Regions from separate parts of the Lysinibacillus phoenicis genome, predicted to be linked through region 1. Evidence: a T-box and tRNA genes for the amino acid it is inferred to sense, from the RefSeq annotation. Region 1 holds a T-box; the other regions hold tRNA genes.
What was found. A T-box is a leader RNA that pairs with one kind of tRNA and senses whether it is charged. The one in region 1 lies ahead of alaS (alanine--tRNA ligase), so its partner is inferred to be a tRNA-Ala.

Region 1 (6,943 bases):
GAGTTTATCCTAGGGGTCATACAATCAATTGTGGATACAATTAATATTGGAGAATACCAACATGTACATCAAAAAGTGGTGGATGTCATTGTGGCTTTAGAAACGATGAAAGCATTACAATTAAAATCAGAAATAGAGGCACAGAGAGATTTGTTTGGCTTTATACGACCTGACCTATCCACGCTACAGGTCGCGATTCAAATTTTCCCGAAAGTGTATCCAACCTTCACAGATATTGTCCAGCTACTTGGGGCAAGCGGTTTAATGTCTATACCAAGTGCAAAAGCATTTGCAACAGATGACGGTGATCTTGATCACTACTTACAATCAATCCGAGATACAGGCGAAGAGCGAGTAAAAAAGTTCCGTTTGGCTTGGGATTTAACGATGAGTAGTTTTGGCACAAGACAAACACTTTATGAACGCTTTTTCTTTGGTGACCCTGTACGTTTAACTAGCCTGCTCTATCAGTCTTATCATCGGGAGCATTTCGTTCAGAGAGTGGAAGATTTCTTGAAGAGTGATTGATTAATTGTTTGACAGTTGTGATTGTATCCGCTATGATTTGTAGGAATAAAAGAATAAACTCCCTTCGTTAGGTGAGGCTCCTATGCTGGAGATACGCTACTACCCAAAAATGTCGAGAGACGCCAATGGGTCAACAGAAATCATCGAAATAAGGTGTTTTTTAACGTAGCTGGACATAATCCTATGCCGCATAGTGCTAAAACTCAACGTTTGAAGGTAACAAGCATGCAATGTTTTTTATTGCTATTTTTTGATATGTGTATTCAACACGCCTTCATTCGTAGAAGGCGTGTTTTTGTTATGAAAGGAAGGTGATGAGAAATGGATAGTAGTCCTGAGCCGAATAAGTACTATTTAGGTAAACAGCAACAATTAAAAAGTCGTCAATTTCTGATCACCGACGCAGACAAAAGGTAAGTTTGATTACCTTTTGTTACTTTCTCATAACAAAACACGAGGTGAAGTATAATGATTAAAATTCACTATTATGAAAGCAATAGTAAGACAGTGCAACATGATTTCAATATGCTTGATATACAACTTCCTATTCCTAACGGAGATTTATTATGGGTGGATTTATATGCTTATCAATATAATGAATTAAATAATATAGCAGATGTCTTTGGCTTTCATCCACTAGCAGTGGAAGATTGCTTACATGAAGGATCACGTCCTAAAATGGATAACTATGGTGATTATAAATTTTTTGTTTTCCATGCGCCTATCTACAATGAAAAAAGTAACAATGAAATTACAACTGTTGAGTTAAATATTTTTATGGGGCCAAATTATGTAGTCACTGTTCATAAACAGAAATTACAATGGCTTGGTCATATGGAAAAGGTTTGCTTCAATAGTTCAACGTATATGGAAAAAGGCACTGATTTTTTACTGCATACGATTATTGATGGAATTACAGATGAGTATTTTCCGGTATTAGAGCGCATCCGAGCACGCATTGATGAACTGGAAGAAGAAATTTATGATTATCAACCAAAAGTCGTTACCGAGGAATTTCTTGCGCTGAAGCGGAACATTATTTTAATTCGCCAAGCTATTATGCCGCAAAGAAGAATTTTTTCAACTATGAATGGTCAATGGAAATTTGACATTCAAGAAGATAATATTCCATTCTATAAAGATTTAAATGACCATTTAGAACGTCTTGTTGATTCTACGGAGACCTATCGTGATTTAGTCAACAGTACGCTAGATACGTATTTTTCAATTATTAGTGGGAAATCTATTGAAAAACTAAACTTATTAACGGTGATCTCGACAATTATGTTACCACTTTCTGTGATTACTAGCTTTTTTGGTATGAATGTACCTTTACCTTATCAAGACTCGCCGATTACAACAATTACGATCAGTGCCTTCTTAGTGTTATTTACATGGGGCATGTGGGTCTATTTCAAAAAAATGATTGCATAGCTATCGTTTGTTATACTAGTACTAATTGACAGCACAATAATTTTTTTTTATAATTTTCGATAGAAAAAGTAAAAACGATGATGGAGACAGTACGTATTTGTGTGTGAAAAGAAAGGGATTTCTAGGCTGAAAAAATCCTCACAACAGCAAATGCCGAAAGCTACTCCAGAGTGCAGCTAATCCCTGCCGTTCACTGACGTTACAAGTGCTAAAGAGGTAAGTAAGAGCGTTTACTTACAACTAGGGTGGTACCGCGAGACAAATGACAAGTCCTCGTCCCTTTTTTGGGGATGAGGGCTTTTTTTATTTTCTTCGGTAGAACCTTAAAGGTGTAATTCATGTAGATTGCAGGATTCATATCGTGATTTTACAATATAAAAAATAGGAGGAATTTATCCAATGAAAGCAGTAGATATTCGCCGAATGTATTTGGAATTTTTTAAAGAAAAGGGGCATCATCATGAGCCATCAGCACCTCTTGTGCCAATAAATGATCCATCATTACTTTGGATTAACTCTGGTGTTGCGACACTTAAACCGTATTTTGATGGTCGTGTCATTCCTGATAATCCACGTATTACAAACGCACAAAAATCAATACGTACAAATGATATTGAGAATGTTGGGAAAACGGCTCGTCACCATACGTTCTTTGAAATGCTTGGAAACTTCTCTATTGGTGACTACTTCAAAAAAGAGGCTATTCATTATGCATGGGAGTTTTTAACAGATAAGAAGTGGATGGGCTTTGATCCAGAATTATTATCGATTACAATTCACCCTGAAGATCAAGAAGCTTATGATGTGTGGCATCAAGAAATTGGTATTCCAGAAGAACGTTTAATTCGTTTAGAAGGGAACTTCTGGGATATCGGAGAAGGTCCATCTGGTCCGAACTCAGAGATTTTTTATGATCGTGGCGTAGAATACGGCTCAGATGAAAATGACCCTGAGATGTACCCAGGTGGGGAGAATGAACGTTATCTTGAAATTTGGAACCTTGTGTTTTCTCAATTTAACCATAATCCTGATGGCACTTACACGCCACTACCAAAACAAAATATTGATACAGGTATGGGCTTAGAGCGTATTGTATCCGTTGTTCAAAATGTACCAACGAACTTTGATACAGATTTATTTATGCCAATTATTGAAAAAATCGAGGAATTTGCTAACCGTCAATATAAACGTCCGTCCGAAGTAGACTTAAATGAAATTTTCGGCTCAGAGGAAGATATTAATACACCATTTAAAGTGATTGCAGACCATATTCGTACAGTAGCATTCGCAATTGGTGATGGAGCACTTCCTTCAAACGAAGGCCGTGGCTATGTACTTCGTCGCTTATTACGTCGTGCTGTTCGTTATGCAAAACAAATTGGTATTGAAAAACCATTTATGTTTGAATTAGTGCCAACTGTGGGTAAAATTATGGAAGACTTCTATCCAGAGGTAACGGAAAAATGTGAATTTATTCAACGCGTTATTAAAAATGAAGAACTTCGTTTCCATGAAACATTAGATGGAGGTCTTGCTATCTTTAATGAAGTAGTTGAATCACAAAAAGCAGCAGGCCATGATTATATTCCAGGTGCAGATGCTTTCCGTTTATATGATACTTATGGCTTCCCTATCGAATTAACAGAGGAATACGCAGAGGAAGTAGGCATGAAAGTAGATCATGATGGCTTCGAGGCGGCGATGGAAGAGCAACGTGAGCGCGCTCGTGCAGCACGTCAAGATGTTGATTCCATGCAAGTACAAAATGAGGTATTAGCAAACTTAACAGTTGCAAGTGAATTTGTTGGCTATGATACGTTAACAGCTAATACTGAAATTGCTGCAATGATCGTCAATGGCCAAGTTTCCAAAGTAGCTTCAGAAGGTCAAGAAGCATTAGTCATTTTAGCAAAAACACCTTTCTATGCTGAAATGGGCGGTCAAATTGCCGACAGCGGTACAATTTCAAATGATAGCTTTACTGCTGTAGTTAAAGATGTTCAAAAAGCACCAAATGGGCAACCGCTTCATACTGTAGTAGTTGAATCTGGTGAAATGCATGTAGAAGATGCAGTGCAAGCAGTAGTAAATCGTGATGACCGTAATTTAATTATTAAAAACCATACAGCAACACATATTATGCAACGTGCATTAAAAGATGTGTTAGGCGACCATGTTAACCAAGCTGGTTCTTATGTAGGTCCTGACCGTTTACGTTTTGACTTCTCACACTTTGGTCAAGTTACAAAAGAAGAGTTACAACAAATCGAACGTATTGTAAATGAAAAAGTGTGGGATGATATAGAGGTCATTATTGAAGAAAAAGCTATAGATGAAGCGAAAGCAATGGGTGCAATGGCATTGTTCGGTGAAAAATATGGTGATGTTGTTCGTGTAGTTTCAATCGGAGATTATTCTATTGAGCTATGTGGTGGTATTCATGTAAAACGTTCTTCTGAAATCGGCTTCTTCAAAATTGTTTCAGAAGGTGGTATTGGTGCAGGGACTCGCCGTATTGAAGCTGTTACAGGTAAAGTTGCTTATGAAGCGGTTAAAGAAGAAGAGGCTCTATTAAATGAAGCAGCTGCATTATTAAAAGCAAACCCTAAAGATATCGTAACGAAAGTTCAGGCATTACAAGCTGACTATAAAGAATTACAACGTGAAAATGAAGCTTTATCGCAAAAAATCGCTAATGCTCAAGCAGGAGCTATTGTTGATGCAGCACAGACAATTGGAGATGTGACGGTTCTATCTACAAAAGTAGAAGCGAAGGATAACAATCAACTGCGTCAAATGATGGATGACCTGAAAGCGAAAATGCCAAAAGCAGTTATCGTACTAGGGGCTGTTGATGGCGAAAAAGTAATGCTATGTGCAGGTGTTTCCAAAGAATTAGTTGGTGGCAATTACCATGCGGGGAATATTGTGAAAATGGTCGCAGAAGCATGTGGTGGTAAAGGTGGCGGTCGTCCAGATATGGCGATGGCAGGTGCAAAAGATGCTTCAAAACTTGATGAAGCACTACTTTCTGTGTATGATTATGTTAAATCCATTTAATTAATTCACCAAAACATGTTATAATAAAGAGAAATTGGAGATGAGCTTGTTTGCACATCTCCTTATTTCTGAAAGCGAGGTGCTGGTCATGAGTTCATTTGATCAAACGATGAAATTTAATTTTCCAGAAGAATCAATGGAACAGGAAGTCAAGCAGGTAATGTTGAAAGTACATTCTTCATTAGAGGAAAAGGGATATAATCCTATCAATCAGATTGTTGGTTACTTACTTTCTGGTGATCCGGCGTATATTCCTCGCCATCAGGATGCTCGTAATTTAATTCGCAAGCTTGAGCGTGACGAAATTCTAGAAGAGCTTGTTAAATTTTATATCAAAAAGAATAACGAGGACTAGAAATGAGAATTATGGGATTAGACGTTGGGTCAAAAACCGTAGGCGTTGCTGTAAGTGATGCACTCGGTTGGACCGCCCAAGGTATTGAAACCGTAAAAATTGATGAAGCGAATGGTGAGTTCGGCATTGAACGTATCGCCGAGCTAGTAAAGGAATACACTATAACAGAATTTGTTGTAGGTTTTCCGAAAAACATGAATAATACGGTTGGACCGCGCGGGGAGGCTTCTGAGAACTATAAAAAGCTATTAGAAGAACATTTCTCACTACCGGTCAAATTATGGGATGAACGTCTAACAACGATGGCTGCTGAACGTATGTTAATCGAGGCGGACGTGAGTCGCAAAAAGCGTAAGCAGGTCATTGATAAAATGGCAGCAGTGATGATTTTACAAGGCTACTTAGATAGCAAAAATTAATTGATGAGGTGACAATACATGGCACAAGAGCATAACCATGAAGAAGAATTACACGTTCAACACATTACAGTGATTGACGAGAACGGAAATGAGCAGCTTTGTGAAGTGATTCACGTTCATGAATCTCCAGAGTTTGGGAAATCATACGTATTTTACTCAATGGTAGGCGCAGAAGAAGATGAAGATGGTTCAGTTGAAATTTTCGTATCTTCATTCGTACCTTCTGAAAATGGTGAAGATGGTGAATTAACACCAATTGAAACTGAAGCAGAGTGGGATATGGTAGAGGACGTTTTAAACGCTTTAGAGGATGAATACGAAGACTAATCTTCTTACTTAAAGCTTGGAACAAGGATCGCAACTTGCAGTCCTTGTTCCTTTTTTATTGGGGTCTATTTTATAGGGGTGCGGAAAACCTTAAATATGTGAATCCGATTGTGTTTAGAGAGTAGAAAGGTTGTTAATGATAAATGAGATTGCTTATAAACTGGCAGGGTTCGCTTAAGAATAGAGGATAAGCGCTCATGTATTGGCAGGACTCGCTCGCAAATGAGTAGAAAGCGGTCATAAACAGGTGGTAGCCGCTCGGAAGTGAATGGTAAGCGCTCATAAACTAGTTGTAGCCGCTCGCAAGTGAGGAGAAAGTGCTCATAAACAGGTAGGAGCCGCTCGCAAGTGAGTAGAAAGCGCTCATAAACTAGTTGTAGCCGCTCGGAAGTGAAGGGTAAGTGCTCATAAACAGGCTGAAGCCGCTCGGAAGTGAAGGGTAAGCGCTCATAAACTAGTTGTAGCCGCTCGGAAGTGAATGGTAAGCGCTCATAAACTAGTTGTAGCCGCTCGCAAGTGAGTAGAAAGCGCTCATAAACAGGCTGAAGCCTCTCGGAAGTGAAGGGTAAGTGCTCATAAACAGGCTGAAGCCGCTCGGAAGTGAATGGTAAGCGCTCATAAACAGGTGGTAGCCGCTCGGAAGTGAGTAGAAAGCGCTCATAAACAGGCTGAAGCCTCTCGGAAGTGAAGGGTAAGTGCTCATAAACAGGCTGAAGCCGCTCGGAAGTGAATGGTAAGCGCTCATAAACAGGTGGTAGCCGCTCGGAAGTGAGTAGAAAGCGCTCAAACATAGGCAGGCCCCGCTTGCAAGCAGAGTGAA
Region 2 (6,943 bases), 1.8 Mb from region 1:
AGGCTTGCCTCTTGGGGTTGTAGGACACTCTATACGGAGTTACAAAAGAGCGAGTTAGATGAAGCGACTTGGAAAGGTCCGCCAGAGCAGGTAAAAGCCCTGTAGTCGAAAGTTCGTTCTCTCCTGAGTGGATCCTGAGTACGGCGGAACACGTGAAATTCCGTCGGAATCCGGGAGGACCATCTCCCAAGGCTAAATACTACCTAGTGACCGATAGTGAACCAGTACCGTGAGGGAAAGGTGAAAAGCACCCCGGAAGGGGAGTGAAAGAGATCCTGAAACCGTGTGCCTACAAGTAGTTAGAGCCCGTTAATGGGTGATAGCGTGCCTTTTGTAGAATGAACCGGCGAGTTACGATTACGTGCGAGGTTAAGCTTTAGAAGGCGGAGCCGCAGCGAAAGCGAGTCTGAATAGGGCGAAATAGTACGTGGTCGTAGACCCGAAACCAGGTGATCTACCCATGTCCAGGGTGAAGGTAAGGTAACACTTACTGGAGGCCCGAACCCACGCACGTTGAAAAGTGCGGGGATGAGGTGTGGGTAGCGGAGAAATTCCAATCGAACTTGGAGATAGCTGGTTCTCTCCGAAATAGCTTTAGGGCTAGCCTCGTGATGAGAATACTGGAGGTAGAGCACTGTTTGGACTAGGGGGCCATCCCGGTTTACCGAATTCAGACAAACTCCGAATGCCAGATATTTATACACGGGAGTCAGACTGCGAGTGATAAGATCCGTAGTCAAAAGGGAAACAGCCCAGACCACCAGCTAAGGTCCCAAAGTAATCGTTAAGTGGAAAAGGATGTGGCGTTGCACAGACAACCAGGATGTTGGCTTAGAAGCAGCCATCATTTAAAGAGTGCGTAATAGCTCACTGGTCGAGTGACGCTGCGCCGAAAATGTATCGGGGCTAAACGATTCACCGAAGCTGTGGATTGACATCTACGATGTCAGTGGTAGGAGAGCGTTCTAAGTGCGTTGAAGTCAGACCGGAAGGACTGGTGGAGCGCTTAGAAGTGAGAATGCCGGTATGAGTAGCGAAAGACGGGTGAGAATCCCGTCCACCGTATGACTAAGGTTTCCTGAGGAAGGCTCGTCCGCTCAGGGTTAGTCGGGACCTAAGCCGAGGCCGACAGGCGTAGGCGATGGACAACAGGTTGATATTCCTGTACCACCTCCTCACCGTTTGAGAAATGGGGGGACGCAGTAGGATAGGGTAAGCGCGCTGTTGGTTATGCGCGTCCAAGCAGTAAGGCGTGTGTGTAGGCAAATCCGCACACTGTAACGTTGAGCTGTGATGGCGAGTCCGTATGGACGAAGTTCCTGATTTCACACTGCCAAGAAAAGCCTCTATCGAGGTGAGAGGTGCCCGTACCGCAAACCGACACAGGTAGTCGAGGAGAGAATCCTAAGGTGTGCGAGAGAACTCTCGTTAAGGAACTCGGCAAAATGACCCCGTAACTTCGGGAGAAGGGGTGCTCTTGAGCGTGCAAGCGCATGAGAGCCGCAGTGAATAGGCCCAGGCGACTGTTTAGCAAAAACACAGGTCTCTGCAAAACCGTAAGGTGACGTATAGGGGCTGACGCCTGCCCGGTGCTGGAAGGTTAAGAGGAGTGGTTAGCGCAAGCGAAGCTGCGAATTGAAGCCCCAGTAAACGGCGGCCGTAACTATAACGGTCCTAAGGTAGCGAAATTCCTTGTCGGGTAAGTTCCGACCCGCACGAAAGGCGTAACGATCTGGGCACTGTCTCAACGAGAGACTCGGTGAAATTATAGTACCTGTGAAGATGCAGGTTACCCGCGACAGGACGGAAAGACCCCGTGGAGCTTTACTGTAGCCTGATATTGAATTTTGGTACAACTTGTACAGGATAGGTAGGAGCCAGAGATCTCGGAGCGCCAGCTTCGAAGGAGGCGTCGGTGGGATACTACCCTGGTTGTATTGAAATTCTAACCCATGCCCCTTAGCGGGGCAGGAGACAGTGTCAGGCGGACAGTTTGACTGGGGCGGTCGCCTCCTAAAAGGTAACGGAGGCGCCCAAAGGTTCCCTCAGAATGGTTGGAAATCATTCGTAGAGTGTAAAGGCACAAGGGAGCTTGACTGCGAGACCTACAAGTCGAGCAGGGTCGAAAGACGGGCTTAGTGATCCGGTGGTTCCGCATGGAAGGGCCATCGCTCAACGGATAAAAGCTACCCCGGGGATAACAGGCTTATCTCCCCCAAGAGTCCACATCGACGGGGAGGTTTGGCACCTCGATGTCGGCTCATCGCATCCTGGGGCTGTAGTCGGTCCCAAGGGTTGGGCTGTTCGCCCATTAAAGCGGTACGCGAGCTGGGTTCAGAACGTCGTGAGACAGTTCGGTCCCTATCCGTCGTGGGCGTAGGAAATTTGAGAGGAGCTGTCCTTAGTACGAGAGGACCGGGATGGACACACCGCTGGTGTACCAGTTGTCTTGCCAAAGGCATCGCTGGGTAGCTATGTGTGGACGGGATAAGTGCTGAAAGCATCTAAGCATGAAGCCCCCCTCAAGATGAGATTTCCCATTACGCAAGTAAGTAAGATCCCTCAAAGACGATGAGGTAGATAGGTTCGAGGTGGAAGTGTGGTGACACATGGAGCTGACGAATACTAATCGATCGAGGACTTAACCAAATTGTTTGAAGCATTCAATGTACGTTTATCTAGTTTTGAAAGAATAACCTTTCAACTGAATAAGTGAAGTGATGATGGCAAAGAGGCCACACCCGTTCCCATACCGAACACGGAAGTTAAGCTCTTTAGCGCCGATGGTAGTTGGGGGCTTCCCCCTGTGAGAGTAGGACGTCGCTTCGCTTATTTTTTGTGGAGGATTAGCTCAGCTGGGAGAGCACCTGCCTTACAAGCAGGGGGTCGGCGGTTCGAGCCCGTCATCCTCCACCATATGGTCCCGTGGTGTAGCGGTTAACATGCCTGCCTGTCACGCAGGAGATCGCCGGTTCGATCCCGGTCGGGACCGCCATTATTTTTGCCGGTGTAGCTCAGTTGGTAGAGCAACTGACTTGTAATCAGTAGGTCGTGGGTTCGACTCCTATCGCCGGCACCATTCCCTTGGAGGGGTAGCGAAGTGGCTAAACGCGGCGGACTGTAAATCCGCTCCTTAGGGTTCGGCGGTTCGAATCCGTCCCCCTCCACCATTTTAGGGGCATAGTTCAACGGTAGAATAGAGGTCTCCAAAACCTTTGGTGTGGGTTCGATTCCTACTGCCCCTGCCAGGTATTGAGGTACTCGTTCATATACAGCTGTTATGATTTATATAGTGGCGATTGTGGCGAAGTGGTTAACGCATCGGATTGTGGTTCCGACATTCGTGGGTTCGATTCCCATCAGTCGCCCCATTTCAACATTGGGGTATAGCCAAGCGGTAAGGCAACGGATTTTGATTCCGTCATGCCTAGGTTCGAATCCTAGTACCCCAGCCATTTTTTTCTTTAACGAGCCATTAGCTCAGTTGGTAGAGCATCTGACTTTTAATCAGAGGGTCGAAGGTTCGAGTCCTTCATGGCTCATCATTTTTATTTACTAAGCGCCCGTAGCTCAATTGGATAGAGCGTCTGACTACGGATCAGAAGGTTATGGGTTCGACTCCTGTCGGGCGCGCCAATAAATGTATTTTACGGAATGTAGCTCAGCTTGGTAGAGCACTTGGTTTGGGACCAAGGGGTCGTAGGTTCGAATCCTGTCATTCCGACCATCTTTTATTTAAATGGGGCCTTAGCTCAGCTGGGAGAGCGCCTGCCTTGCACGCAGGAGGTCAGCGGTTCGATCCCGCTAGGCTCCACCATTTCAATATTTTTGGAGGTATACCCAAGTCTGGCTGAAGGGATCGGTCTTGAAAACCGACAGGCGGGTAACACCGCGCGGGGGTTCGAATCCCTCTACCTCCTCCATTTCGGGTCAGTAGCTCAGTTGGTAGAGCATTAGATTGAAGCTCTAAGTGTCGGCGGTTCGATTCCGTCCTGACCCACCATTATTTGCGGGTGTAGTTTAATGGTAAAACCTCAGCCTTCCAAGCTGATGTCGTGAGTTCGATTCTCATCACCCGCTCCAAAATGGGCCTATAGCTCAGCTGGTTAGAGCGCACGCCTGATAAGCGTGAGGTCGATGGTTCGAGTCCATTTAGGCCCATCATTATTCCGAAGTAGCTCAGTTGGTAGTAGCACCTGACTGTTAATCAGGTTGTCGCAGGTTCGAGTCCTGCCTTCGGAGCCACGGCCCGTTGGTCAAGTGGTTAAGACACCGCCCTTTCACGGCGGTAACACGGGTTCGAATCCCGTACGGGTCATCAAGCATGTAGCACAGATGTGTGTTACATGCTTTTTTCTATATGTAGATGTTCAACCAAGACTATAAAACCATTAAAAGGTTCTGTAGCTTTTTTATGGTGAACATAGGACAGTATAAATGCTTTAGCTCATTTCAAGGTCCTGTTCCATTTATCAATCACATGTTTCACCCACTAATAAATTTGAACAAACTATTTCATATATGCAATATGTATGTTTTTTCAACAGCTATTTTCATGGTGCTTGCCGTATCGTTGCTCTAATATGAGGATAAGTGGAGGAATCGATATGAGTATACAGGAGATAGAGCAATTCTTAAGTCAATATCAGAAAGAACAAAATAAATCAGATCTTTGGTTAGAGAATAGATTGCAAGAGATTAAGAGTGAAGGTGAATATTACCCCACAACAGAGGAACTAGTTTTTGGAGCACGTGTCGCATGGCGTAATAGTAACAAATGTATTGGACGCTTGTTTTGGCAGTCATTGCATGTAGTAGACGCACGAGATCTTTTAGACGAAGAGGATATTTTTCGAAAATTACTAGAGCATATCGAGTATGCAACAAATAGTGGGAAAATCCGCCCTACAATAACCGTGTTTGCCTCAGATCGAGTACGGATTTGGAATCACCAACTTATCCGTTATGCGGGCTATGAAACGGAATTAGGTGTTATAGGTGATTCTCATTCTGTTGCGTTTACACAAGTATGTGAAACGCTAGGCTGGAAAAGTGAGAGAACAGCTTTTGATGTGTTACCACTTGTTATACAAGTAGATGGGCGAGCTCCAAGGCTGTTTACAATTCCAGCAGAATATATTTTAGAGGTGCCAATCCGCCATCCAGAGGAAGCTGAAATAGAAAAATTAGAGATGAAATGGTATGCTGTACCCATTATCTCGAGTATGCGTTTTCGAATGGCAGGCATTGATTACCAAGCTGCTCCTTTTAATGGTTGGTATATGGGGACAGAAATTGGAGCACGTAATTTAGCTGATCATGACCGCTATAATATGCTACCAGCTATTGCTGAGATTTTTAATCTTGATACAACCAAACAAGCTTCTCTTTGGCGTGATCGTGCATTAGTGGAGCTTAATATAGCAGTTCTCCATTCCTTTAAAGAAGATGGGGTAAGCATTGTCGATCATCATACAGCGGCTCAGCAGTTTAAATTATTTGAGGAAGCAGAGCTATCGGCTGAACGGGAAGTTACAGGCAACTGGACATGGTTAATTCCACCGCTTTCACCTGCAACAACGCATATTTTCCATAAGCCCTATGTAAATGTCTATCATACACCAAATTATTTTTATCAAAAACCATGCTATTAACAATAGAAGACTCTTCAATTTCCTATCAGTAAATTTATCAATTAATTGTATTTTAAGAAGAGGGTGATCCACTATGTTGGAGCAGCAAATTCCAGATATCCCGTGGCAACAATTGACCACACCTTATGGAAGAGGTGCAGCCATTCCGCAGCTGATTGAAGAGGAAAATTACCGACAACTAGCTGAGTTAATTGAACATCAAGGTACACTTTGGCAGGTGACACCATGGGTTTTGTTAATCCTTTTAAAAAAGCTGGGTAGCCAAGATAGGGAGGATGTCTCCTTACAAGAAATTGAACTTTATTTAGCCGTTGCTCAGGCGATTACTGTGGATTATTTAGAGCCAACACAAACTGTTCAACCCATGCAGAAGCTGCTAGATAGAAACTACTTATGGACAGAAAATGAAGAGGATGACGATCAAGAGTGGGAAAGAGAAACGCCGACGGGCTATGAGCAGACAGCATTTTTAAGCTATTATTATTTCAGCTATCTACTCTTACAAGAGGCTATCCCTAGTTTAACGGCTATTACAGTGCACAATAACGAAGCAGCAGACCGTCTTGCGGAACTGCTAAGGTTATTAGAGCAGCTGAATAAATAGGTTGATAAAAAAGCAGATGAGAAACATATGCCATTTCCCATCTGCTCCAATTTAATGGACATATTCATCTTTAGAAGCTCTCATTGAGCAGAAGAAAAGTACCATTGCCACAACTACAAAAAGCCAGCCAGCAATATCCCAGCCACCGAATAAATCATGCAAGTAGCCAAAAAGAATAGGACCAATTGCGGCAAATAAATACCCTAAAGATTGTGCAAAGCCTGATAAATCTGCTGCTTCAAAGGCAGTACGGGTGCGAAGGGTGAAAAACATCATGGCTAATGCGAATGAAGAACCACCTGCTAATCCTAGAAGGACCATCCAAAGTACTCCAAGGCTTGTCCATTCCATTACAACACCAACAAAGCCTACTAAATAGAACGACGTAAACATCAGTACAAGAGGTCGCTGTGAAGTCATTTTACTAGCAATAATAGGCACAGCTAATGCCATTGGAACTTGAGAGAATTGCATAATAGAAAACATCCAGCCAGCCTTATCAGGAGCTAATCCTTGGGCAATATAGATTTCTGGAATCCAAGCTGCAGTCGTGTAGAATAATAAAGACTGTAAACCCATTGCGCCTGTGACGGCCCACGTAACAGGTGATTTCCATAGTGGTGGACCTGACTTTTTAGATGAGGTAGTTGGTTCAGGTTTATTTGATTTTAATTGAGGTATCCAA
Region 3 (6,943 bases), 440 kb from region 1:
GTTCGATACCGACAACTTCCACACCGTCCATTTGATCCTTAATGTGATCATACCATGGATCGCCTGTCCAAGATTGTACTGCACCTACTGGTTTAATTCCTAGTGCTAATAATGCTTCTGTTCCTTCATTTGTTAAAACAACGATACGCTTTGGTGTATCTTTTACTTCAGTTGTACCCATTGCATGTTCGACACTGTATGCATTGCTTTCTTTTGATTTCTCATCTTTGGTAGTATCTTTAGAATCGCCGCATGCTGCTAGCACAAAAATAGCCATAACAGCTAGCAAAACTAATAGTTTTTGAAATGCTTTTTGCACCTTTTCTTCCTCCATTGTATATGATAAAATGTTTAGGCATATTAGACGAGAATGAAAATCACTTTCATCTAAGATCGATATTAATCGTATTGTATGTATCTATTAATGTCAATCATTAATTTAGTAATTTTTTAGAAAAGAGTATAGTTCAATATGATATTAAAAAATAATTATTCCAAGATAATTGCTTTACTAGTAGGGGTTGTTCTCTTACTTCTTTGTATGGGGATCAGTATTGTTTACGGTTATGCGAATACTTCTATTCAAACGACCTATGAATCTTTTATACAATTTAACAATTCAAATGAGCATATTATTATTCAAAATGTTCGTATTCCAAGAGCACTTATAGCCAGCTGTGTTGGTGCTTCGTTAGCTATTACAGGCGTGCTTATGCAAACCTTAACAAAAAATCCATTAGCCTCTCCAGGAATCTTGGGTATCAATGCAGGTGCAGGCTTTGCTGTTGTCTTTGCCATGATTTTTTTCCATATTTCCAGCCTGCAATCTTTTGCATGGATCGCATTTCTAGGTGCAGCAATCGCTGCTTTATCCGTTTATGCGATTAGTTTTTCAGGTAGGGATGCTGTTACTCCCGTGAAAATCACTTTAGCAGGGGCTGCCATTAGTGCACTTTTTGCTTCATTTACACAAGGTTTACTCGCTACTAATGAAGCTGAACTCGATCAAGTATTGTTTTGGTTAGCTGGCTCTGTACAAGGTAGAAAACTTGAAATTCTACTTTCTGTTCTTCCTTATTTAGTAATCGGATGGATAGCAGCACTCATTATTTCTTCCAAAATGAATATTCTTGCTCTTGGCGATGATGTAGCAAGAGGATTAGGATTACGATTAGGGCTGATGAAAATCTTAGTAGGACTTATCGTTATTTTTTTAGCAGGTGGCGCTGTTGCGATTGCTGGTCCCATTGGTTTTATTGGCATTGTCGTTCCCCATTTTGCGCGAAAGTTTGTCGGCACTGATCATCGATGGCTTATTCCTATGGCTGCGTTACTTGGAGGGATTCTTTTATTGCTGGCTGATGTTGCGGCTCGTTATATTATTATGCCCCAAGAAGTTCCAGTAGGAGTTATGACGGCTATGATTGGCACACCATTCTTTATTTACCTTGCGCGAAAAGGTGGAAAAAATAAATGAAACATGTAAAAACAATTCGTTTACTTCAACAAAAATTTTCTTTCTTATTAGATGTACAAGCTGCAAAAAAATTAATGGTGATTAGTCTACTAGCAGTTGCTGTTTTCTTTTTTAGTGCATCATTTGGTGATTCTTTCATCAATCCATTAAAGGTTTTACAAGCTTTTCTTGGTTACGGGTCAGATTTTGATCAGCTAATCATTATTGATTTCCGAATGCCTCGGATTTTCATTGCTGCCTTTGCTGGAATGGCGTTAGCCGTAGCAGGTGCCATTTTACAAGGAATCGTAAAAAATCCACTTGCCTCACCTGATATTATCGGGATATCAGCTGGTGGTGGTGCAGCAGTTGTTGGATTCTTAGCTATTTTCAGTGATTCTAATCACTCTTTAACAGTTAGTATAGAATGGTTACCATTAGCAGGCTTTATAGGAGCTACTGTTGTCGGATGTATTGTCTATCTATTTGCTTGGAAAGATGGTGTCACACCAAATCGTCTTGTCTTAATCGGTATTAGCGTGTCAGCTTTTATGCAAGCTATTACTACCATGTTAATGATTATCGGGCCAATTTATCAAGCAAGTGAAGCGAATAAATGGATTACGGGTAGTGTCAAAAGTGCAGATTGGGATCAAGTACAAATCGTTGTACCATTGATCATCGTTCTACTACTTATTACATTCTTTATTACACGACAGTTAAATGTTCAAGAACTAGGTGATGATACAGCGTCAAGCCTTGGGCAATCTGTTCAAAAAACACGCCTTTACTTAATCCTATTATGTTCCAGTCTAGTAGCGAGTGCTATAGCATTTGCTGGCGCCATTGGGTTTGTAGGATTAATGGCACCTCATATTGCACGACGCATTGTTGGTTCATCATTCGGTGTACTTATTCCAGCATCTGCAGCAATCGGAGCATTGCTTGTGATGATAGCAGATATTATTGGTCGTACTGCTTTTAGCCCGTTAGAAGTACCCGCTGGTGTCTTTACCGCTGCCATTGGTGCTCCCTATTTTATCTATTTACTATTTAGAAATCCTAATAAATAAAGGAGTCTATACTACATGACTGAATCGTTATTAACCAAATCCCTTACATTAAGTTATGGTGATTCCAATATTATCGAAGATCTCAATTTATCTATCCCTTTGAATGAAATTACTGTATTAATTGGAGCGAATGGCTGTGGTAAATCCACACTCCTACGCTCCATCGCTCGATTATTAAAACCTAAAAAAGGTTCCGTTCTATTAGATGGAGAGGATATTTTTAAATTATCAACAAAGCAGGTGGCTAGAAATCTTTCGATTCTTCCCCAATCCCCTGTTGCACCAGAAGGCCTAACTGTCCTACAGCTTGTGAAGCAAGGTCGCTATCCTTACCAAAGCTGGCGTCAACAGTGGACGGAAAAGGATGAAGAAATCGTATTAAATGCCTTAAGAGCAACAGGCACAGAGCATTTACAAGATAGACCAGTGGATGAGCTATCAGGAGGACAACGTCAACGTGCTTGGATTGCTATGACGCTTGCTCAAGATACGGATATTATTCTTTTGGACGAGCCTACGACATACTTAGATTTAACTCATCAGATAGAAGTTTTAGATTTATTGTACGAGTTAAACCAACAGCAAAAGCGAACGATTATTATGGTATTACATGATATTAATCTCGCATGTCGCTATGCCGATCATATTATTACTGTCCGTGATCGTGGTGTCTATCGTCAAGGTAAACCAGAAGAAATTATGACAACTGATTTAGTTAGTCATGTGTTTGACCTTGATTGCCAAATGACGACAGATCCAATATTTGGTACACCTCTATGCATTCCATATGGAAAAGGACGTAGAATTTCATAGCTTCTTAGTAAAATTAAAAGCCTACACAGATTAAACTATCCTGTGTAGGCTTTAATTTATGGTAGCTATATTATAAATCTATGACTAAAATTAAAAAGTGCAGTAGATGAAATTCATCTACTGCACTTAGTATGACCCGTACGGGATTCGAACCCGTGTTACCGCCGTGAAAGGGCGGTGTCTTAACCACTTGACCAACGGGCCAATGGCGGAGAAGGAGGGATTTGAACCCTCGCGCCGGTTACCCGACCTACACCCTTAGCAGGGGCGCCTCTTCAGCCTCTTGAGTACTTCCCCAAATAAAAAATGGCTCCGAAGGCAGGACTCGAACCTGCGACAACCTGATTAACAGTCAGGTGCTACTACCAACTGAGCTACTTCGGAATAATGGTGGGCCTAAATGGACTCGAACCATCGACCTCACGCTTATCAGGCGTGCGCTCTAACCAGCTGAGCTATAGGCCCTTGGAGCGGGTGATGGGAATCGAACCCACGACATCAGCTTGGAAGGCTGAGGTTTTACCATTAAACTACACCCGCATAAATGGTGGGTCAGGACGGAATCGAACCGCCGACACTTAGAGCTTCAATCTAATGCTCTACCAACTGAGCTACTGACCCATTTCGTCCATGCTAAGCTTGCTCACTCTTTTGCTTCTCATGTTTTTCATTATAATAATGGCGGTCCCGACCGGGATCGAACCGGCGATCTCCTGCGTGACAGGCAGGCATGTTAACCGCTACACCACGGGACCTTTTGGTTGCGGGGGCCGGATTTGAACCAACGACCTTCGGGTTATGAGCCCGACGAGCTACCACTGCTCCACCCCGCGATAATGATATTCTGTTTCGAGTTTTTAAAGCACCATTTATAAAAATTTAAAACTGGAGGAGGTAGAGGGATTCGAACCCCCGCGCGGTGTTACCCGCCTGTCGGTTTTCAAGACCGATCCCTTCAGCCAGACTTGGGTATACCTCCGTTACACTATATAAATGGTGGACCTTGCAGGACTCGAACCTGCGACCGGACGGTTATGAGCCGTCTGCTCTAACCAACTGAGCTAAAGGTCCTTTAAGATGGCGGCAGAGGGGATCGAACCCCCGACCTTACGGGTATGAACCGTACGCTCTAGCCAGCTGAGCTACGCCGCCAGGATCTTTATACTGGTTATTTACTATGGTGGAGCCTAGCGGGATCGAACCGCTGACCTCCTGCGTGCAAGGCAGGCGCTCTCCCAGCTGAGCTAAGGCCCCATAATTTTAGGAAATGGTCGGGAAGACAGGATTCGAACCTGCGACCCCTTGGTCCCAAACCAAGTGCTCTACCAAGCTGAGCTACTTCCCGTTCGTTCTTTTGGCGCGCCCGACAGGAGTCGAACCCATAACCTTCTGATCCGTAGTCAGACGCTCTATCCAATTGAGCTACGGGCGCATAATAAATGGTGCCGAGGACCGGAATCGAACCGGTACGGTAGTCACCTACCGCAGGATTTTAAGTCCTGTGCGTCTGCCAGTTCCGCCACCCCGGCACATTTGGAGCGGAAGACGAGGTTCGAACTCGCGACCCCCACCTTGGCAAGGTGGTGTTCTACCACTGAACTACTTCCGCATGTGCATAAGTTTTTTTATCTGGCAATGAAAATAATGGTGCGGGTGAAGGGAGTCGAACCCCCACGCCTTGCGGCGCTAGATCCTAAGTCTAGTGCGTCTGCCAATTCCGCCACACCCGCTTATTATTATTTCAAAATGGTGAGCCATGAAGGACTCGAACCTTCGACCCTCTGATTAAAAGTCAGATGCTCTACCAACTGAGCTAATGGCTCGAAAAAATGGTGCCGGCTATAGGAATCGAACCCACGACCTACTGATTACAAGTCAGTTGCTCTACCTGCTGAGCTAAACCGGCATATGGTGGAGGATGACGGGCTCGAACCGCCGACCCCCTGCTTGTAAGGCAGGTGCTCTCCCAGCTGAGCTAATCCTCCTGGGTATTATGCCTAGCGACGTCCTACTCTCACAGGGGGAAGCCCCCAACTACCATCGGCGCTAAAGAGCTTAACTTCCGTGTTCGGTATGGGAACGGGTGTGACCTCTTTGCCATCATCACTAGACTATTTTATGTATCTTGTTTTGAAGTTGTTTACCTGTCCTTCAAGACAAGAATTATTGTATAACGTTTTTTAACATTGTGCAATACTTTTTTATAAAAAAAAGAAATTATTACTTTTTAAAGATATTTTTGTTAAGTAAGAGAAAATATTGCCCTGCAAAATATTATATCAATTGTTGTTTCAAAAGAAAACAATTATTTTTCTTGATATGTTTTATAGCCTAAAATCTATAATAAAACAAGTGAAGGTCTTATAATTTCCCTCACTTGTTATCTAATGAAATGGTTGAAAGCTCTATTGTTAATCTTGTAATCTCTTCAATTGTTGTCGAAGGGCCAAAAGAGATTCTAAAAAATTGGCGTGCTGCTTCCAAAGAAAAACCCATCGATAAAATAGCCTTCGTTCCAGATTCACTATGAATATCACATGCGCTACCTGTAGAGATACAGATTCCCGACTCGTTCAGCTTTAAAAGAACATATTGGCCCTCTACTCTATCCATCATTACACCACAAATATTAGGTAATTGCTGCTTACATTCTATTAGCTTGCATGTTTCAGGCAGTTTACTTTTTAAAACTCCTCTTAACATCACATAATGTTGTAATTCATATTGATAGTTTTCAATTGCAGCTGCAAAGGCCACAATTGCAGGCGTATCTAATGTACCTCCTCTTAACCCTCTTTCATGTGTCACACCTGGTGTTAATGCTTGCACGCGGATGGAGGGATTTAGATAAACCGCACCACACCCCTTTGGCCCACCTATTTTATGAGCCGAAATTGTAATAGCATCTATTCCTTTTGGTATAGCTAATTTTCCAAATGACTGAACACAATCAATATGACAGTAAACACCTGATTCTCCTGCCAGCTCTATTATTTTCTTCAGAGGCTGAATGGAGCCAATCTCTGAATTAACATGTTGAATGGTAATCAAAGCCGTGTCCAATCGTATTGTTTTTTGAAGTTCCTGCAAATCAATACAACCATCCTTCTGTAACGGCAATTTTGTCACTTCATACCCCATTTTCTCAAGTGTATTCAAAGCTGCGTGCACTGACGTATGCTCAGCTTGAGATGAAATAATATGCTTCCCTTTTTTAGAGGCTAGCGCTAATGACAAGATGGCCATAATATTTCCTTCTGTTCCGCTCCCAGTGAAAATAATACCATCGCTAGTTACGCCTAGAGCTTGCGCTACAACTTCTCTTGACTGTTGCACGAAATAATGCGCTTGTCCTCCTAGATCATGAAGACTTGAACTGTTTCCATAATAACGCTGCGCTACCCCTATATAGGCATCAAGAGCTTCCTTCGTCATAGGTGACGTTGCAGCATAATCCATATAAATCATCATCTTCTTCCTCTCTAATTCATCGGGTCTTGTTTTCTTTTTTATTTTATGTAAAGATAGGTGTCAAGACAACTGTAAAGAAGGTATAACTATGGATGTAAAGACAGACGTCCTTATCATCGGCAGTGGTATT
Region 4 (6,943 bases), 440 kb from region 1:
CCCAAACCAAGAGGCTTGCCTCTTGGGGTTGTAGGACACTCTATACGGAGTTACAAAAGAGCGAGTTAGATGAAGCGACTTGGAAAGGTCCGCCAGAGCAGGTAAAAGCCCTGTAGTCGAAAGTTCGTTCTCTCCTGAGTGGATCCTGAGTACGGCGGAACACGTGAAATTCCGTCGGAATCCGGGAGGACCATCTCCCAAGGCTAAATACTACCTAGTGACCGATAGTGAACCAGTACCGTGAGGGAAAGGTGAAAAGCACCCCGGAAGGGGAGTGAAAGAGATCCTGAAACCGTGTGCCTACAAGTAGTTAGAGCCCGTTAATGGGTGATAGCGTGCCTTTTGTAGAATGAACCGGCGAGTTACGATTACGTGCAAGGTTAAGCTTTAGAAGGCGGAGCCGCAGCGAAAGCGAGTCTGAATAGGGCGAAATAGTACGTGGTCGTAGACCCGAAACCAGGTGATCTACCCATGTCCAGGGTGAAGGTAAGGTAACACTTACTGGAGGCCCGAACCCACGCACGTTGAAAAGTGCGGGGATGAGGTGTGGGTAGCGGAGAAATTCCAATCGAACTTGGAGATAGCTGGTTCTCTCCGAAATAGCTTTAGGGCTAGCCTCGTGATGAGAATACTGGAGGTAGAGCACTGTTTGGACTAGGGGGCCATCCCGGTTTACCGAATTCAGACAAACTCCGAATGCCAGATATTTATACACGGGAGTCAGACTGCGAGTGATAAGATCCGTAGTCAAAAGGGAAACAGCCCAGACCACCAGCTAAGGTCCCAAAGTAATCGTTAAGTGGAAAAGGATGTGGCGTTGCACAGACAACCAGGATGTTGGCTTAGAAGCAGCCATCATTTAAAGAGTGCGTAATAGCTCACTGGTCGAGTGACGCTGCGCCGAAAATGTATCGGGGCTAAACGATTCACCGAAGCTGTGGATTGACATCTACGATGTCAGTGGTAGGAGAGCGTTCTAAGTGCGTTGAAGTCAGACCGGAAGGACTGGTGGAGCGCTTAGAAGTGAGAATGCCGGTATGAGTAGCGAAAGACGGGTGAGAATCCCGTCCACCGTATGACTAAGGTTTCCTGAGGAAGGCTCGTCCGCTCAGGGTTAGTCGGGACCTAAGCCGAGGCCGACAGGCGTAGGCGATGGACAACAGGTTGATATTCCTGTACCACCTCCTCACCGTTTGAGAAATGGGGGGACGCAGTAGGATAGGGTAAGCGCGCTGTTGGTTATGCGCGTCCAAGCAGTAAGGCGTGTGTGTAGGCAAATCCGCACACTGTAACGTTGAGCTGTGATGGCGAGTCCGTATGGACGAAGTTCCTGATTTCACACTGCCAAGAAAAGCCTCTATCGAGGTGAGAGGTGCCCGTACCGCAAACCGACACAGGTAGTCGAGGAGAGAATCCTAAGGTGTGCGAGAGAACTCTCGTTAAGGAACTCGGCAAAATGACCCCGTAACTTCGGGAGAAGGGGTGCTCTTGAGCGTGCAAGCGCATGAGAGCCGCAGTGAATAGGCCCAGGCGACTGTTTAGCAAAAACACAGGTCTCTGCAAAACCGTAAGGTGACGTATAGGGGCTGACGCCTGCCCGGTGCTGGAAGGTTAAGAGGAGTGGTTAGCGCAAGCGAAGCTGCGAATTGAAGCCCCAGTAAACGGCGGCCGTAACTATAACGGTCCTAAGGTAGCGAAATTCCTTGTCGGGTAAGTTCCGACCCGCACGAAAGGCGTAACGATCTGGGCACTGTCTCAACGAGAGACTCGGTGAAATTATAGTACCTGTGAAGATGCAGGTTACCCGCGACAGGACGGAAAGACCCCGTGGAGCTTTACTGTAGCCTGATATTGAATTTTGGTACAACTTGTACAGGATAGGTAGGAGCCAGAGATCTCGGAGCGCCAGCTTCGAAGGAGGCGTCGGTGGGATACTACCCTGGTTGTATTGAAATTCTAACCCATGCCCCTTAGCGGGGCAGGAGACAGTGTCAGGCGGACAGTTTGACTGGGGCGGTCGCCTCCTAAAAGGTAACGGAGGCGCCCAAAGGTTCCCTCAGAATGGTTGGAAATCATTCGTAGAGTGTAAAGGCACAAGGGAGCTTGACTGCGAGACCTACAAGTCGAGCAGGGTCGAAAGACGGGCTTAGTGATCCGGTGGTTCCGCATGGAAGGGCCATCGCTCAACGGATAAAAGCTACCCCGGGGATAACAGGCTTATCTCCCCCAAGAGTCCACATCGACGGGGAGGTTTGGCACCTCGATGTCGGCTCATCGCATCCTGGGGCTGTAGTCGGTCCCAAGGGTTGGGCTGTTCGCCCATTAAAGCGGTACGCGAGCTGGGTTCAGAACGTCGTGAGACAGTTCGGTCCCTATCCGTCGTGGGCGTAGGAAATTTGAGAGGAGCTGTCCTTAGTACGAGAGGACCGGGATGGACACACCGCTGGTGTACCAGTTGTCTTGCCAAAGGCATCGCTGGGTAGCTATGTGTGGACGGGATAAGTGCTGAAAGCATCTAAGCATGAAGCCCCCCTCAAGATGAGATTTCCCATTACGCAAGTAAGTAAGATCCCTCAAAGACGATGAGGTAGATAGGTTCGAGGTGGAAGTGTGGTGACACATGGAGCTGACGAATACTAATCGATCGAGGACTTAACCAAATTGTTTGAAGCAGTCAATGTACGTTTATCCAGTTTTGAAAGAACAACTCTTTCATAAGAGCTTTTATACATACTGTATTTTGAAGCTTAACATATAGGAACTTCTGCTAAGAATGCTATATCCTTATTGTAATGCAGAAGACAGCACATCTACGTGCAAGTCTAGTGATGATGGCAAAGAGGTCACACCCGTTCCCATACCGAACACGGAAGTTAAGCTCTTTAGCGCCGATGGTAGTTGGGGGCTTCCCCCTGTGAGAGTAGGACGTCGCTAGGCATAATACCCAGGAGGATTAGCTCAGCTGGGAGAGCACCTGCCTTACAAGCAGGGGGTCGGCGGTTCGAGCCCGTCATCCTCCACCATATGCCGGTTTAGCTCAGCAGGTAGAGCAACTGACTTGTAATCAGTAGGTCGTGGGTTCGATTCCTATAGCCGGCACCATTTTTTCGAGCCATTAGCTCAGTTGGTAGAGCATCTGACTTTTAATCAGAGGGTCGAAGGTTCGAGTCCTTCATGGCTCACCATTTTGAAATAATAATAAGCGGGTGTGGCGGAATTGGCAGACGCACTAGACTTAGGATCTAGCGCCGCAAGGCGTGGGGGTTCGACTCCCTTCACCCGCACCATTATTTTCATTGCCAGATAAAAAAACTTATGCACATGCGGAAGTAGTTCAGTGGTAGAACACCACCTTGCCAAGGTGGGGGTCGCGAGTTCGAACCTCGTCTTCCGCTCCAAATGTGCCGGGGTGGCGGAACTGGCAGACGCACAGGACTTAAAATCCTGCGGTAGGTGACTACCGTACCGGTTCGATTCCGGTCCTCGGCACCATTTATTATGCGCCCGTAGCTCAATTGGATAGAGCGTCTGACTACGGATCAGAAGGTTATGGGTTCGACTCCTGTCGGGCGCGCCAAAAGAACGAACGGGAAGTAGCTCAGCTTGGTAGAGCACTTGGTTTGGGACCAAGGGGTCGCAGGTTCGAATCCTGTCTTCCCGACCATTTCCTAAAATTATGGGGCCTTAGCTCAGCTGGGAGAGCGCCTGCCTTGCACGCAGGAGGTCAGCGGTTCGATCCCGCTAGGCTCCACCATAGTAAATAACCAGTATAAAGATCCTGGCGGCGTAGCTCAGCTGGCTAGAGCGTACGGTTCATACCCGTAAGGTCGGGGGTTCGATCCCCTCTGCCGCCATCTTAAAGGACCTTTAGCTCAGTTGGTTAGAGCAGACGGCTCATAACCGTCCGGTCGCAGGTTCGAGTCCTGCAAGGTCCACCATTTATATAGTGTAACGGAGGTATACCCAAGTCTGGCTGAAGGGATCGGTCTTGAAAACCGACAGGCGGGTAACACCGCGCGGGGGTTCGAATCCCTCTACCTCCTCCAGTTTTAAATTTTTATAAATGGTGCTTTAAAAACTCGAAACAGAATATCATTATCGCGGGGTGGAGCAGTGGTAGCTCGTCGGGCTCATAACCCGAAGGTCGTTGGTTCAAATCCGGCCCCCGCAACCAAAAGGTCCCGTGGTGTAGCGGTTAACATGCCTGCCTGTCACGCAGGAGATCGCCGGTTCGATCCCGGTCGGGACCGCCATTATTATAATGAAAAACATGAGAAGCAAAAGAGTGAGCAAGCTTAGCATGGACGAAATGGGTCAGTAGCTCAGTTGGTAGAGCATTAGATTGAAGCTCTAAGTGTCGGCGGTTCGATTCCGTCCTGACCCACCATTTATGCGGGTGTAGTTTAATGGTAAAACCTCAGCCTTCCAAGCTGATGTCGTGGGTTCGATTCCCATCACCCGCTCCAAGGGCCTATAGCTCAGCTGGTTAGAGCGCACGCCTGATAAGCGTGAGGTCGATGGTTCGAGTCCATTTAGGCCCACCATTATTCCGAAGTAGCTCAGTTGGTAGTAGCACCTGACTGTTAATCAGGTTGTCGCAGGTTCGAGTCCTGCCTTCGGAGCCATTTTTTATTTGGGGAAGTACTCAAGAGGCTGAAGAGGCGCCCCTGCTAAGGGTGTAGGTCGGGTAACCGGCGCGAGGGTTCAAATCCCTCCTTCTCCGCCATTGGCCCGTTGGTCAAGTGGTTAAGACACCGCCCTTTCACGGCGGTAACACGGGTTCGAATCCCGTACGGGTCATACTAAAAAACAGTAACTGCATTTGCAGCTACTGTTTTTTTTATATTTAGATAGATATATAATTACTCATTATTTAGTGCGCTTTCATCCATATATACTACTTCCCAAATATGCCCATCTACATCTTGGAATCCCCAGCCGTACATAAATCCGTGATCTTGTGGTTTACTGTAAGGTTTACCACCAGAGGCTAGTGCTTTATTTACTAATTGATCTACTTGTTCTCGGTTTTCAGCGGAAAGACATAATATCGCCTCTGCAGAAGTAGCTGTATCTGCAATCTCCTTCTTTGTAAATCCTTTGAATCGTTCTTCTACCATTATTAATGCAAAGATATTTTCGCTAATAATCATTGAAGCTGTTGTTTCATCACTAAATTGTTGATTGAATTCAAAACCTAAGTCTTTAAAAAAGTTGATTGATTTGTTAAGATCTTTTACTGGTAAATTGATAAATATATTTTTCGATTGAAAAGCCATTGATTATCACCTCCAAATCGACAGTATCATAGAAAATAAATCCATGTCAATTTCTACAAGTAAATGGATTTCATTTAATTCCCAACATCCTTAATGAAAAAGTATAAGTCATATCAAAAAATGAACGACGTTTTTCATAACTCCTTAACTTTACAAAAAAAGCAGAAATATTGATACAACAACATGTCTGCTTTTAAAATTCTTCTTGTTACCCCCGTACAAGCATTCTTTCAAGTGAGCTAAGTGCTTCAGCGGTAGTATGTTCATCTACTTGTATACGATTATGAGGTTGTCCCTGTTCAATACTTTCAAGACTCCATAGTAAATGTGGAAGGTCTATTCGGTTCATAGTTAGACAAGGACAAAAATTTTCATTTAGCGAAATAATATGTTTATCTGGATGTTGCTTAATGATACGATTGACAAGGTTCATTTCTGTTCCAATGGCCCATGCAGATCCGCTTGGTGCTCGATTGATTGTATCAATAATGTATTTTGTCGAGCCGGCATCATCAGCTGCTGCAACAACTTCACGACTACATTCTGGATGAACAATAATCCTCATTGTGGGATGTTCTTTGCGAATGACTTCCGTATGTTGAACTGTAAACCCCTCATGCACAGAACAATGACCCTTCCACAGAATAACCTGGATGTTTTCAAGTGATTCCTTAGTTTCGAGCATATTTTTATGAGGATTCCAAACGGCCATATTTTCAAGGGGAATACCTAAATCATAGGCGGTATTTCTCCCTAAATGTTGATCGGGTAAAAAGAAAATACGCTGTTTTTGTGTAAATGCCCATTGAACAAGCTCCCTTGCATTCGATGATGTAACACAGGCACCACCATGTCGTCCCGTAAAGGCTTTAATGGCCGCGGTTGAATTGACATAAGTTAGAGGAATAATCGTATCGCCAAAGAGCTGTTGAAGGATTGGCCATGCTTGTTCTGTTTGATAAATATTCGCCATATCAGCCATCGAACAGCCTGCACGCATATCTGGTAAATAGACATGTTGCTGTTTCATTGTCAGCATGTCTGCCGTTTCTGCCATAAAATGTACACCACAAAATACGATATGTTCAGCCTCCTTATTAGCGGCAGATAATTGAGCTAGTTGTAGAGAATCACCAGTTGCATCAGCAAATTGAATAACCTCATCTTTTTGATAATGGTGTCCTGGGATAAAAAGTTTAGAGCCTAATTTTTTCTTTATTGCTAAAATACGAGATTCCATTTCCTCTACGGATAATGTCCGATAATGCTCAGGAAGTAGTGTCGTCTGTTGTAATAAACTAGTGATGGACAAGGGAATGAGCTCCTTTCATTTGAACAAGTGCACTAATATCAAAAGCTTTGACAGAATGGGTTAATGAACCAAGTGAAATCCACTGAACACCTGACTGTGCATAAGCCTTTAAATTATCCAGTGTGATACCCCCTGAAGCTTCTGTTGCAATAGTAGGGGGGACAGAAGGAAGCCAATCTCGAATTTCTTCTGGACTACGGTTATCAAACATAATGATATCTACTCCAGCAATGATGGCTTCATCTAGCTGTTCCTTTGTTTCAATTTCTACTTCAATTTTCACGGTATGACCGACTTTCTCTCTAGCGGTCTGAACAGCTTTTGTTATACTACCTGCAAAGGCAAGATGATT

Region 2: it has a tRNA-Ala gene. The T-box ahead of alaS (alanine--tRNA ligase) is inferred to sense a tRNA for this amino acid. The anticodon was not compared.
Region 3: it has a tRNA-Ala gene. The T-box ahead of alaS (alanine--tRNA ligase) is inferred to sense a tRNA for this amino acid. The anticodon was not compared.
Region 4: it has a tRNA-Ala gene. The T-box ahead of alaS (alanine--tRNA ligase) is inferred to sense a tRNA for this amino acid. The anticodon was not compared.

What each region holds. Positions count from the first base shown of each region.
Region 1 covers NZ_JBDFMP010000002.1:4,332,917-4,339,859, forward strand. Annotated here, with positions in the region: gene hpaB (4-hydroxyphenylacetate 3-monooxygenase, oxygenase component) at 1-528, shown strand, start outside; M-box (ykoK) riboswitch at 585-750, shown strand; gene ABC382_RS23235 (magnesium transporter CorA family protein) at 997-1,962, shown strand; T-box leader at 2,031-2,246, shown strand; gene alaS (alanine--tRNA ligase) at 2,362-5,022, shown strand; gene ABC382_RS23245 (IreB family regulatory phosphoprotein) at 5,111-5,377, shown strand; gene ruvX (Holliday junction resolvase RuvX) at 5,380-5,796, shown strand; gene ABC382_RS23255 (DUF1292 domain-containing protein) at 5,815-6,123, shown strand.
Region 2 covers NZ_JBDFMP010000002.1:2,545,592-2,552,534, reverse strand. Annotated here, with positions in the region: rRNA gene ABC382_RS14200 (23S ribosomal RNA) at 1-2,649, shown strand, start outside; rRNA gene rrf (5S ribosomal RNA) at 2,714-2,829, shown strand; tRNA gene ABC382_RS14190 (tRNA-Val) at 2,841-2,916, shown strand; tRNA gene ABC382_RS14185 (tRNA-Asp) at 2,920-2,995, shown strand; tRNA gene ABC382_RS14180 (tRNA-Thr) at 3,004-3,079, shown strand; tRNA gene ABC382_RS14175 (tRNA-Tyr) at 3,087-3,170, shown strand; tRNA gene ABC382_RS14170 (tRNA-Trp) at 3,175-3,248, shown strand; tRNA gene ABC382_RS14165 (tRNA-His) at 3,296-3,371, shown strand; tRNA gene ABC382_RS14160 (tRNA-Gln) at 3,381-3,455, shown strand; tRNA gene ABC382_RS14155 (tRNA-Lys) at 3,470-3,542, shown strand; tRNA gene ABC382_RS14150 (tRNA-Arg) at 3,560-3,636, shown strand; tRNA gene ABC382_RS14145 (tRNA-Pro) at 3,651-3,727, shown strand; tRNA gene ABC382_RS14140 (tRNA-Ala) at 3,742-3,817, shown strand; tRNA gene ABC382_RS14135 (tRNA-Ser) at 3,831-3,923, shown strand; tRNA gene ABC382_RS14130 (tRNA-Phe) at 3,928-4,003, shown strand; tRNA gene ABC382_RS14125 (tRNA-Gly) at 4,010-4,083, shown strand; tRNA gene ABC382_RS14120 (tRNA-Ile) at 4,088-4,161, shown strand; tRNA gene ABC382_RS14115 (tRNA-Asn) at 4,169-4,245, shown strand; tRNA gene ABC382_RS14110 (tRNA-Glu) at 4,247-4,318, shown strand; gene ABC382_RS14105 (nitric oxide synthase oxygenase) at 4,608-5,654, shown strand; gene ABC382_RS14100 (TraB/GumN family protein) at 5,728-6,258, shown strand; gene ABC382_RS14095 (CynX/NimT family MFS transporter) at 6,310-6,943, opposite strand, start outside.
Region 3 covers NZ_JBDFMP010000002.1:3,897,154-3,904,096, reverse strand. Annotated here, with positions in the region: gene ABC382_RS21100 (ABC transporter substrate-binding protein) at 1-334, opposite strand, end outside; gene ABC382_RS21095 (FecCD family ABC transporter permease) at 473-1,477, shown strand; gene ABC382_RS21090 (FecCD family ABC transporter permease) at 1,474-2,529, shown strand; gene ABC382_RS21085 (ABC transporter ATP-binding protein) at 2,545-3,342, shown strand; tRNA gene ABC382_RS21080 (tRNA-Glu) at 3,475-3,546, opposite strand; tRNA gene ABC382_RS21075 (tRNA-Ser) at 3,549-3,639, opposite strand; tRNA gene ABC382_RS21070 (tRNA-Asn) at 3,650-3,726, opposite strand; tRNA gene ABC382_RS21065 (tRNA-Ile) at 3,731-3,807, opposite strand; tRNA gene ABC382_RS21060 (tRNA-Gly) at 3,809-3,882, opposite strand; tRNA gene ABC382_RS21055 (tRNA-Phe) at 3,888-3,963, opposite strand; tRNA gene ABC382_RS21050 (tRNA-Asp) at 4,022-4,097, opposite strand; tRNA gene ABC382_RS21045 (tRNA-Met) at 4,101-4,175, opposite strand; tRNA gene ABC382_RS21040 (tRNA-Ser) at 4,229-4,321, opposite strand; tRNA gene ABC382_RS21035 (tRNA-Ile) at 4,337-4,413, opposite strand; tRNA gene ABC382_RS21030 (tRNA-Met) at 4,421-4,494, opposite strand; tRNA gene ABC382_RS21025 (tRNA-Ala) at 4,521-4,596, opposite strand; tRNA gene ABC382_RS21020 (tRNA-Pro) at 4,611-4,687, opposite strand; tRNA gene ABC382_RS21015 (tRNA-Arg) at 4,698-4,774, opposite strand; tRNA gene ABC382_RS21010 (tRNA-Leu) at 4,783-4,871, opposite strand; tRNA gene ABC382_RS21005 (tRNA-Gly) at 4,877-4,951, opposite strand; tRNA gene ABC382_RS21000 (tRNA-Leu) at 4,988-5,072, opposite strand; tRNA gene ABC382_RS20995 (tRNA-Lys) at 5,090-5,165, opposite strand; tRNA gene ABC382_RS20990 (tRNA-Thr) at 5,173-5,248, opposite strand; tRNA gene ABC382_RS20985 (tRNA-Val) at 5,252-5,327, opposite strand; rRNA gene rrf (5S ribosomal RNA) at 5,338-5,453, opposite strand; gene ABC382_RS20975 (cysteine desulfurase family protein) at 5,716-6,810, opposite strand; gene nadB (L-aspartate oxidase) at 6,902-6,943, shown strand, end outside.
Region 4 covers NZ_JBDFMP010000002.1:3,888,215-3,895,157, forward strand. Annotated here, with positions in the region: rRNA gene ABC382_RS20845 (23S ribosomal RNA) at 1-2,660, shown strand, start outside; rRNA gene rrf (5S ribosomal RNA) at 2,822-2,937, shown strand; tRNA gene ABC382_RS20855 (tRNA-Val) at 2,948-3,023, shown strand; tRNA gene ABC382_RS20860 (tRNA-Thr) at 3,027-3,102, shown strand; tRNA gene ABC382_RS20865 (tRNA-Lys) at 3,110-3,185, shown strand; tRNA gene ABC382_RS20870 (tRNA-Leu) at 3,203-3,287, shown strand; tRNA gene ABC382_RS20875 (tRNA-Gly) at 3,324-3,398, shown strand; tRNA gene ABC382_RS20880 (tRNA-Leu) at 3,404-3,492, shown strand; tRNA gene ABC382_RS20885 (tRNA-Arg) at 3,501-3,577, shown strand; tRNA gene ABC382_RS20890 (tRNA-Pro) at 3,588-3,664, shown strand; tRNA gene ABC382_RS20895 (tRNA-Ala) at 3,679-3,754, shown strand; tRNA gene ABC382_RS20900 (tRNA-Met) at 3,781-3,854, shown strand; tRNA gene ABC382_RS20905 (tRNA-Ile) at 3,862-3,938, shown strand; tRNA gene ABC382_RS20910 (tRNA-Ser) at 3,954-4,046, shown strand; tRNA gene ABC382_RS20915 (tRNA-Met) at 4,100-4,174, shown strand; tRNA gene ABC382_RS20920 (tRNA-Asp) at 4,178-4,253, shown strand; tRNA gene ABC382_RS20925 (tRNA-Phe) at 4,312-4,387, shown strand; tRNA gene ABC382_RS20930 (tRNA-Gly) at 4,393-4,466, shown strand; tRNA gene ABC382_RS20935 (tRNA-Ile) at 4,468-4,544, shown strand; tRNA gene ABC382_RS20940 (tRNA-Asn) at 4,549-4,625, shown strand; tRNA gene ABC382_RS20945 (tRNA-Ser) at 4,636-4,726, shown strand; tRNA gene ABC382_RS20950 (tRNA-Glu) at 4,729-4,800, shown strand; gene ABC382_RS20955 (VOC family protein) at 4,863-5,279, opposite strand; gene nadA (quinolinate synthase NadA) at 5,488-6,591, opposite strand; gene nadC (carboxylating nicotinate-nucleotide diphosphorylase) at 6,578-6,943, opposite strand, start outside.